Regions from separate parts of the Erwinia sp. INIA01 genome, predicted to be linked through region 2. Evidence: predicted binding sites of a transcription regulator. Region 2 holds the regulator's gene; each other region holds the start of a gene.
What was found. Region 2 encodes Fur, which represses iron uptake genes when iron is present. Its sites were predicted from a motif close to ATAATAATGAGAACNACTATCAA; they were not measured.
Positions count from the first base shown of each region.

Region 1: OMR58_RS04435 (TonB-dependent siderophore receptor) is a predicted target of Fur. The motif match lies at 1,172-1,194, and genes of this name have one in related genera.
Region 3: OMR58_RS04260 (TonB-dependent siderophore receptor) is a predicted target of Fur. The motif match lies at 1,987-2,009, and genes of this name have one in related genera.

Region 1 covers NZ_JAPDNC010000002.1:561,359-564,504, reverse strand. Annotated here, with positions in the region: gene OMR58_RS04440 (siderophore ABC transporter substrate-binding protein) at 1-886, opposite strand, end outside; gene OMR58_RS04435 (TonB-dependent siderophore receptor) at 1,292-3,146, shown strand, end outside.
Region 2 covers NZ_JAPDNC010000012.1:32,588-35,733, reverse strand. Annotated here, with positions in the region: gene mtr (tryptophan permease) at 1-1,017, shown strand, start outside; gene fur (ferric iron uptake transcriptional regulator) at 1,074-1,517, opposite strand; gene fldA (flavodoxin FldA) at 1,912-2,442, opposite strand; gene ybfE (LexA regulated protein) at 2,588-2,869, opposite strand; gene ybfF (esterase) at 3,016-3,146, opposite strand, start outside.
Region 3 covers NZ_JAPDNC010000002.1:520,163-523,308, forward strand. Annotated here, with positions in the region: gene OMR58_RS04260 (TonB-dependent siderophore receptor) at 1-1,856, opposite strand, end outside; gene OMR58_RS04265 (ABC transporter ATP-binding protein) at 2,398-3,146, shown strand, end outside.

The sequences.
Region 1 (3,146 bases), on a different contig from region 2:
AGCTTTGCAGACCACCGGCGATATACAGCGAACCGGAGTCCAGATACACCACCTGCTGTTTTTTCCAGGCGTTGGTTTTGCGCACCAGCGGGTTATCCAGCACCTGCTGCGCAGAGCTGCCTTCTTTACGGCCAATCGCGCTGTCGCGATCCAGCACGAACAGCCAGTCCGGGTTAGCTTCCATCACGAACTCTGGCGATACCGAGTTGCCGTGGTTGCCGGTTTCCTTAAAGGTGGTAGCCGGTTTAAAGCCCAGCACATCATAGATAAAGCCAAAACGGGAACCCGGTGAATAGGCGCTGAGCTTGCCGCCGTTGACCATCAGCATCATTGCGCTACCGGCGTTGGCCGATTCGCTACGAACGTCGGCGATTTGCGCGTTAAACGCGGCCAGCACCTCTTTCGCTTTTTCCTGCTTGCCGAAGATTTCACCGAGCTGCTCGGTGCGTTCGGTCATGCTGGCGAGGAAGTTGTGCGGGTCGAGATCCGGAGAGATGGTCGGGGCAATTTCACTCAGCTTGCCGTAGGCATCGCGCGCGCGCGCGCCGGCAATAATCAGGTCGGGTTTGGCGTTGCTCAGGGCTTCAAAGTTTGGCTCAAACAGCGTACCGGCATCGAAATAGTCCTGGCCGTTATATTTTGCCAGGTGCGCCGGATAGTGGGCGCTGGTTTTCGGTACGCCAATCACCTTCACGCCAAGCGCATCGGTAATGTCCAGCGCGGCCGGGCTAAGGACCACCACACGCTGTGGATTCTTCGGTACGGCAGTAGTGCCCTGGGCATGAACGATATTGACCGTTGCGCCTTCAGTGGCAGCAAACACAGCGGGTGAACAGACAAGGGACAGCGCAAACAGAGATGACGTAATGGCCTGAGGGAAACGCATTTTCTCTCTCCTGAGAATCAGAAAACTGACATAAATGAGAACTATTCGTATTAAATTTTGTTGCGGGATAATAACGGCAAAATCCTGAAATGTGTAGTGTTTGAGATCAACACATCGTGCTAAAGCCAGAGTTCTACACAAAATCTACACAATTTTGCGGAATGTAAAGGCAAAAATGACACTTAACGAACTGAAAAATCCGCATTTACTGGAATTTCACTGATAAAAACTGACAAAAGTAGCCAATTGTGGAGATATTGTGAATTCGTCCTTACAGGTCTTTTAGTGATAACAATTCTCGTTATCATACACATCATCTTACAATCCTCCACAATTTGAGATTATTTGATGAACAGATATGGACGTTTTCGGATTCACCCTCTGGCTCTGCTTCTTACCGGTTTAATGGCGACCACAGCCAGTGCAGCGGAAGACGCAGAAAGTAACGACAGCGACGCTGTGATGACGGTCCAGAAAACCGCTGAACAGGAACTGAAACAGCAACCCGGCGTCTCCATCATCACCGCCGAAGATATTGCCAAAAGCCCACCCGTCAACGACCTCTCCGACATCATCCGCAAAATGCCAGGCGTCAACCTGACCGGCAACAGCGCCAACGGCAGCCGCGGCAATAACCGTCAGATCGACATTCGCGGCATGGGCCCGGAAAACACGCTGATCCTGATCGACGGTGTACCGGTGAATTCCCGTAGTTCGGTGCGCTACAGCTGGAAAGGCGAGCGCGACACGCGCGGCGACACCAACTGGGTACCTGCCGAGCTGGTTGACCGCATCGAGGTCCTGCGCGGCCCGGCGGCGGCACGCTACGGCTCCGGCGCGGCGGGCGGGGTGATCAATATCTATACCAAGCGCCCAACCAAAGACTGGCACGGCTCGCTTTCCCTGTTCACCAACCAGCCGGAAGACAGTAAAGAGGGCGATACCAAACGCGCCAACTTTAACCTCAGCGGCCCGCTGGCCGGTGATGCGCTGACCATGCGCCTGTACGGCAACATCAACAAAACCGACGCCGACGCCGCCGATATCAACAACGCGCAGAACGGCTCTTATGCCGCCGGTCGTGAAGGGGTGCGTAATAAAGACATTAATGCCCTGTTCTCCTGGAAACTGACACCGTCGCAGATCGTCGATTTCGATTACAGCTACAGCCGCCAGGGCAATATCTACGCCGGAGACACCCAGTACAGCAACGGCAACCTCAGCCCGAATGGTCTGGTCGACTCGCTGTACGGCTCTGAAACCAACCGCCTTTATCGCCAGTCCTACGGGCTGACCCACAACGGCTTCTGGGAGTGGGGAACCTCGAAATTCACCGCATCGTATGAGAAAACCAACAACACGCGCCTGAACGAAGGCTCCACCGGGCGTGTGGAGGGGATGATTAACAGCGACGAGTTCAGCACCAGCCGTCTGGAAAACTACCGTACCAGCGGCGAAGTGAATATCCCGATTGAACAATGGTTATCGCAAACCGTCACCCTCGGTGCGGAGTGGAACCGGGAAGAACTGAACGACCCGGCGTCAATCAGCGCCACCGACGCCAGCGGCGTGACCGTCGGAGGCCAGTCGGGCAATCCGGCGGATCGTAACCCGAAAAACAGCGCCACCACCGCAGCCGTCTACTTTGAAGACAACATCGAACCGTGGGTCGGCACCTTCCTGATCCCGGGCCTGCGCTTCGACCACCACAATCAGTTCGGTAATAACTGGAGCCCAAGCCTGAACCTGTCGCAGGATCTCGGCGAGTTCTTCAAGGTGAAGGCCGGTATCGCCAGAGTGTTTAAAGCGCCGAACCTGTATCAGTCCAGCGAAGGCTATCTGCTCGGCACGCGCGGCAACGGCTGCCCGAAAACCATCTCCAGCGGCAGCTGCTACCTGTTGGGTAACACCGACCTGGATGCCGAAGTCAGCGTGAACAAAGAGCTGGGGCTGGAGTTCGCCGCCGAGGGCTACTCCGCTGGCATCACCTGGTTCCGCAACGATTACAAAAACAAAATCGTCGCCGGTACCGACATTATTGCCACCACCACGACCAACTATAACGTGCTGCAGTGGGAAAACGGCGGCAAGGCGCTGGTGGAAGGACTGGAAGCCAACCTGACCGTGCCACTGCTGCGTGACGTACTCGACTGGCGCACCAACGCTACCTATATGATGGAGTCGAAGAGCAAGGAAACCGGCAACCCGTTGTCGATTATTCCGAAATACACCATCAACACCATGCTGGATTATCAGGTGA
Region 2 (3,146 bases):
ATCACTCGCGATTTGTTGGGACGGGGCTGGAATCTGATTAACGGTCTGTCCGTCGCCTTTGTTCTGGGGATACTGACCTATGCCTATATCTCCGCCAGTGGAGCGATTATCCAGCATACGCTGAGCCAGCTATCATTGCCGGTTTCTGCCCGCAGCGCTGGGTTCGCTTTTACGCTACTGGTAGCGCTGTTTATCTGGCTGGGTACGGCAATGGTCAGTCGTATGACGCTGATTTTTCTCGGCGCGAAAGTGATTACGTTTTTGATTATCTTTGGCGGACTGCTGTGGCATATCGAACCGGTGAAACTGCTGGACAGTCATGGGGAGGAAAGCCACTACCTGCGCTATCTGTGGATGGTGATCCCATTTTGCCTCGCTTCATTTGGCTATCACGGTAATATCGCCGGGCTGGTCAGCTACTATCAAAAGAACGGCAGCCGGGTTTGTCGCTGTCTGGTGTTTGGCACACTGCTGGCACTGGTGATCTACTTTATCTGGATTATTGGCACGATGGGCAATATCCCGCGCCACGAATTCAAAGCGATTGCAGCACAGGGCGGAAATATCGACGTGCTGGTCGCCGCACTGTCGGGTGTGCTGCACAGCCCCTATCTGAATCTGCTGCTGGATATCTTCTCGAACTTTGCCGTCGCCTGTTCATTCCTCGGTGTCAGTCTGGGGTTCTTCGACTATCTTGCCGATCTGTTTAAGTTTGATCGTTCAGCCTTCGGTCGGTTAAAAACGACGGTGGTCACCTTTATTCTTCCGCTGACGGCGGCGATGATCTGGCCAAACGGCTTTCTTGTGGCGATTGGTTATGCCGGGCTGGCGGCTACGCTGTGGGCGGTGATCACTCCGGCAATGCTGGCGAGAAAGGCCCGACAACGTTTCACCAACGCTGCCTGGCAGGTGAGAGGAGGGACGGCACCGATCGTTCTGGTGCTGATCTTCGGCGCGGTGAATGCGCTGGTTTCCATACTTTCGTACTGGAACGTCCTGCCGGTCTATGCCGGATAACGCGCAAAAAAAACCGGTGGGCATAGCCACCGGTTTCATACTGATTTCAGAACGGATTACTCGTCGTGCAGCGTATCGTCTTCGCGGCAGTCGCCCTTAGAGCAATGGCCATAGAGATACAGGCTGTGATTGCTCAGCTTGATTCCGTGGCGAGTCGCGATTTCACGCTGACGTGCTTCGATATACTCGTCGCGGAATTCAATAACTTTACCGCAGTCCAGGCAGATCAGATGATCGTGGTGGTGCTGCTGAGTCAGTTCGAAAACGGATTTACCGCCTTCAAAGTTATGACGGGTAACGATCCCTGCGTCATCAAACTGGTTAAGCACGCGGTAGACCGTGGCTAAACCGATTTCTTCGCCCATATCAATCAGGCGCTTATACAAGTCTTCCGCACTGACGTGATGGCCTTCTGGTTCCTGAAGCACTTCCAGAATTTTCAGTCGTGGAAGCGTGACTTTCAGGCCGGCCTTCTTTAATGCGGTATTGTTGTCAGTCATGCGGATATTGTCCTGTTACTTTGCTAGTCACTTAGTGGCTGAAAAGCCCTGAACATCGGTTGACGCTAGAGTTGGATGCGTCACAGTATAGAACTCATACATCGAAATGAAAACAACAAGGAATGCCTGATACCACTATTGGATGTAAGGATTAATGTCATTACGTCCAGTGAGGCCTGCGTCCAAATCTTACAAAGTTAACATTTCGCTCTATCTCACTCCGCCGCACGGCGATCGCAAAAGATCGTTTAGAGAGGCTGAAGGATGAGAAAGCGGGTAACCGATAGGGTTATTGTACATTTTTACAGGTGGAAGTTACAAATACGTATCTATTACTTCTATAGGAAAAATCACTGGCCTGATGTGAGATGTCTCTCACATCAGGCCGTTTAGCTTAGGCTTCGATGATTTCTTTCAACTGAAGTTCATCAAAAATTTGCTTAACCCACTTATCAACGCGCTCGTTGGTCAGTTCTGGCTGACGATCTTCGTCAATCGCCAGACCCAGGAAGTGGTTGTCATCCGCCAGGCCTTTAGAAGCTTCGAAATTGTAGCCTTCGGTCGGCCACTGGCCCACCAGGATCGCACCGTTTGGTTCAATGATGTCGCGGATAGTGCCCATCGCATCGCAGAAGTATTCTGAGTAGTCTTCCTGATCGCCACAGCCGAACAGGGCTACCAGCTTACCGTTGAAGTCGATCTCTTCCAGCGTAGGGAAAAAGTCATCCCAGTCACACTGGGCTTCACCGTAATACCAGGTGGGAATGCCCAGCAGCAGAATGTCGAAGGCTTCAAGGTCTTCTTTGCTGCTTTTGGCAATATCACGAACTTCTGCAACGTCTTTACCCAGCTGTTTCTGGATCATCTTTGCAATGTTTTCCGTATTGCCTGTATCGCTGCCAAAGAAAATGCCTACGATTGCCATGAGTTTAATAACCTCTTGAATCTTAATGATATGGTGGCTGCCAAAATTTTTGCAGATAGCCGTAATAATAGCAGACCGCCGTCAATGGATAAATGAGTAATCCTGCGGCATTTGTCGCTTTGTGCGTTGATAGCACGCGGTGTATTCAGGACTGAAGGTGTTTTAACTGGTTTAGCAACATCTCTTCAATCAGTTCACTGCGGCTCATATTGCGCGCTTCGGCCAGTTGGTTAAGTGCGTCAACGGCTTCACTGTTCATTTTCAGCTCGACACGCTTAAGCCCGCGAACTTTATCGCGTTTAAGCTGATTACGTTTATTGATGCGCAGCTGCTCATCACGCGTCAGCGGATTAGTTTTCGGTCGTCCCGGGCGACGTTCATCTGCGAACAGATCGATCGTTGTGCGGTCCGTGTTCTCTTTTGCCATAGATTAGTGATACTGAAAGGCTGGATTTCTGATGTGTCAGGCCGTTATCCGCCGTAAAAATCACCAGCGGAAAAATGTCAGCGCGCATCATACCCCAGTGAAAGTGATGACGACAATGTTTTAACAACATAGGGAAATAATTGTTTTTACAGCACAAAAAATCGACGAATTGCGCGTAAAACTGCATCAGGTTTTTCAGCGTGAACCCAGTGACCGGCCCCGGCCACAACATGCGCCCGCGCCTGAGGAAACTGTGCCAGCAGTGCGTCACGATATT
Region 3 (3,146 bases), on a different contig from region 2:
TGGCCCCCACCGCCAACGGTCAGCGTATTGCCGTCATACACGTTGTGGAAGTCGTAAGTCAGGAACAGCGATCCGGTATGGCGCGGTACATTAGGCAGCATTTTCCCTTTGTAATCCGGATCTTCCATGACTTTGGCATCGGTATAGCCATAGCTGGCGATGACGTTAATATTCTGCGTCAGCGCACCGGCTACATCCACCTCAACCCCGCGTGAACGCACCCGTCCGGCGGTCTTCGCTACGCTCTCATCGTTGATGGTTTCGGTATACAGCACGTTGTTTTTATTAATATTAAACAGGGTGACGTTCGCCGTTACGCCGTCAAACAGATCGAACTTGGCGCCCGCTTCCCACGCGGTAGCGGTTTCCGGTGGCAGTTCGCCGATGTAGCTGGCAATGGAGTACTGCGGCATAAACGAACGCGAAACGTTCCCGAACAGCGAGATCGTCGGCGTGGCTTTGTACACCAGGCCAAACTTCGGCACCCAGGCATTGTCGGTGCTGTCGGTATTGACGTTAAACGGACGGCCCTTACCGGCGTATTCGGTAAAGTACTGATAGCGCAGGGCACCGACGGCAATCCACTTATCGGTCAGATACAGTGAATCCTGCACGTAGGTCGAGTAGCTGACCTGCTGAATGGTCTGATCGCTGTCCGCTGCGGAAACCGAGGTACATTTGCCGGTGGCCCCATAGGACGGATTATAGATATTGAAATCCTGCACGTTCTTACAGCGGATCATATCGGTGCGCAGCAGATCGTAGTTCTCGTACGCCACCCCGGTCAGGATCTCGTTGTACAGTCCGCCAATCACCACGTCGCCCTGCAGATCGAAGCGCGCGGAATGCTGACGCTGGGTCGATCCCTGCGTGGCGTCAACGCGGCGGGTCAGGTTGCCGGTGGCGGCGTCATACTTCATCACGCGCGCCTGATTGTCGCTGTATTTATCCTGGCTGAAGCTGTAGTCAAACTTCGCCGTCCATTGATTGTTAATGCGGTATTCAGCATTCAGCTGCGCAAGATCCGATTCACCGTCGGTGATGTTGTACTCTTCATCAAAGCGGGTTTCACGGCTTACATTCACCGCGTGGCCGGTATTCAGATCGAAGATGGTGCCGCGATCGAACGGCGTGCTGTAGTTGCGATGGGCATAAGAGACATTGACCGTCGCATCGTCACCAAACCAGGTCAGTGACGGGGCAATAAAGCTGCTGCGCTCCTTGCCGAAGTTGCGCCAGTAATCTTCGTGCTGATAGGAACCAATCAGGCGATACGCCAGGTTGGTGCCTTCGATCGGCCCGGTCAGGTCCACCGTACCGGTGCCGCCGCCAAAGCTGGTGGAAGTAGCTGAAACGGAACCGCCAAAGGTGCGTTCCGGGCGCTTGGTAATCACGTTAACCAGCCCGCCGGGGTCGAGGATGCCGTACAGCGTAGAAGCCGGGCCTTTCAATACCTCAACCCGTTCGGTAGCGGCGTTGAAGCTGCGTGGCAGGACGGTTTTCAGGCCGTTAGTCAGCACGGAACCATCGCGGTTGCTGCCGAAGCCACGGCGCACAAAGGCATCCTGCGTGCCGCCCAGGGTGTTGGTCTGCACCACGTTACTGACGTTGTTAAGCACTTCATCCAGCGTGGTGGAGTGCTGATCTTCAATCACGCGATCGCTGACGGTATTCACCACCTGCGGGATATCCAGCAGCGGCATATTGGTCAGGGTGGCTGTAGTGGAATTCAGTGGCTGATAGCCGGAGGTCATGGTTTTGTCAGCATCGGCGACGCTGGCTTCCACCGTCATCGTTCCCGCATCTTTCGTTGTTTTGTCGCTGCTGCTGGCCGCAGCGGGGGCTTCTGCCGCCATCGTTACCGAAGAGGCCAGCGTGCCGATGAAGATCGCTGAAAACAGCGCATAACCCTTTTTCCCCAGAAAAGAAGGCTTTAACTCAGTCATTTAATTTTTACCCTGCACGTGTCTCATCTTCGTTGCTGAGATGAGAGGAGTTTTCGTATTCATTGCCCGATTGATTGCGATTAACGCTGCCTACCCGTTAGCCCGTTTAATGGGGTCGGATATGTAATTGAGAATCATTCAAACATGCTGATATGTAGTAGTAAACGCAAAAATAAGGAAAAAATCATGCAAGCTTTTTAACGCCAGGTTGTCACATTTCCTGTCGGGTTATTATTTTTTAATTTATTGATAATAATGATTAATTAAAAAACTTATCTTTCCTGAAGATTCCATAAAATCGCGAAGCGAGATGTTTTAATAAGCACCGCATTAATTCTTGACTACTACATTCATTCTACGCATGATCGAGAAAGATAATGAGAGTTATTTTTATTTGAGACTTACGCGCGCGCTGGCCGGGAGCCACGCCGTTGCGGTGCAGGAGTAGTCAATGCCACAGCGGGTGGAGCAGAGTGCGGGCGAGAACAGGGCCCGGCAGCAGGGGATCGAGCTGGATCGGCTGTCGGCCGGATACGGGAAGCAGATAATCGTTGATGATATCAGTTTGACGATCCCGGCGAAGAAAATGACCGTGCTGGTCGGCGCTAACGGTTCGGGGAAATCCACCCTGCTGACCACCATTGCACGGATGCTGACTCCCCTCGGCGGCAGCGTGCTGCTGGATGGCAAAAGCATTCACCAGCAGCCGACTAAAGCCGTTGCCCGTCAGCTGGGCATGCTGCCGCAGTCGCCGCTGCTGCCGGAAGGGCTGACGGTGTTTGAGCTGGTTTCCCGCGGCCGCTACCCGTGGCAGAACTTTATGCGCCAGTGGTCGGATGCGGATGAAGCGGCGGTTGAGCAGGCGTTACAGCTTACCGGCACCGCCGAATTCGCCCATCAGTCGGTGGACAGCCTCTCCGGCGGTCAGCGGCAGCGCTGCTGGATCGCGATGGCGCTGGCGCAGCAAACCCAAACCATTCTGCTGGATGAACCCACAACCTTCCTCGATCTGCGCTATCAGGTGGAGATCCTCGAACTGCTGCACGATCTGACCCGGCTGCATGGCCGTACCGTGGTCGTGGTGCTGCACGATCTTAACTTCGCCGTGAACTACGCTGACATGCTGGTGTTTATGAAGCAGGGGCGTCTGCTCGGCGTGACCGGTGAAGATGAAAACTGCACGCCGGAGATGATTAAAGC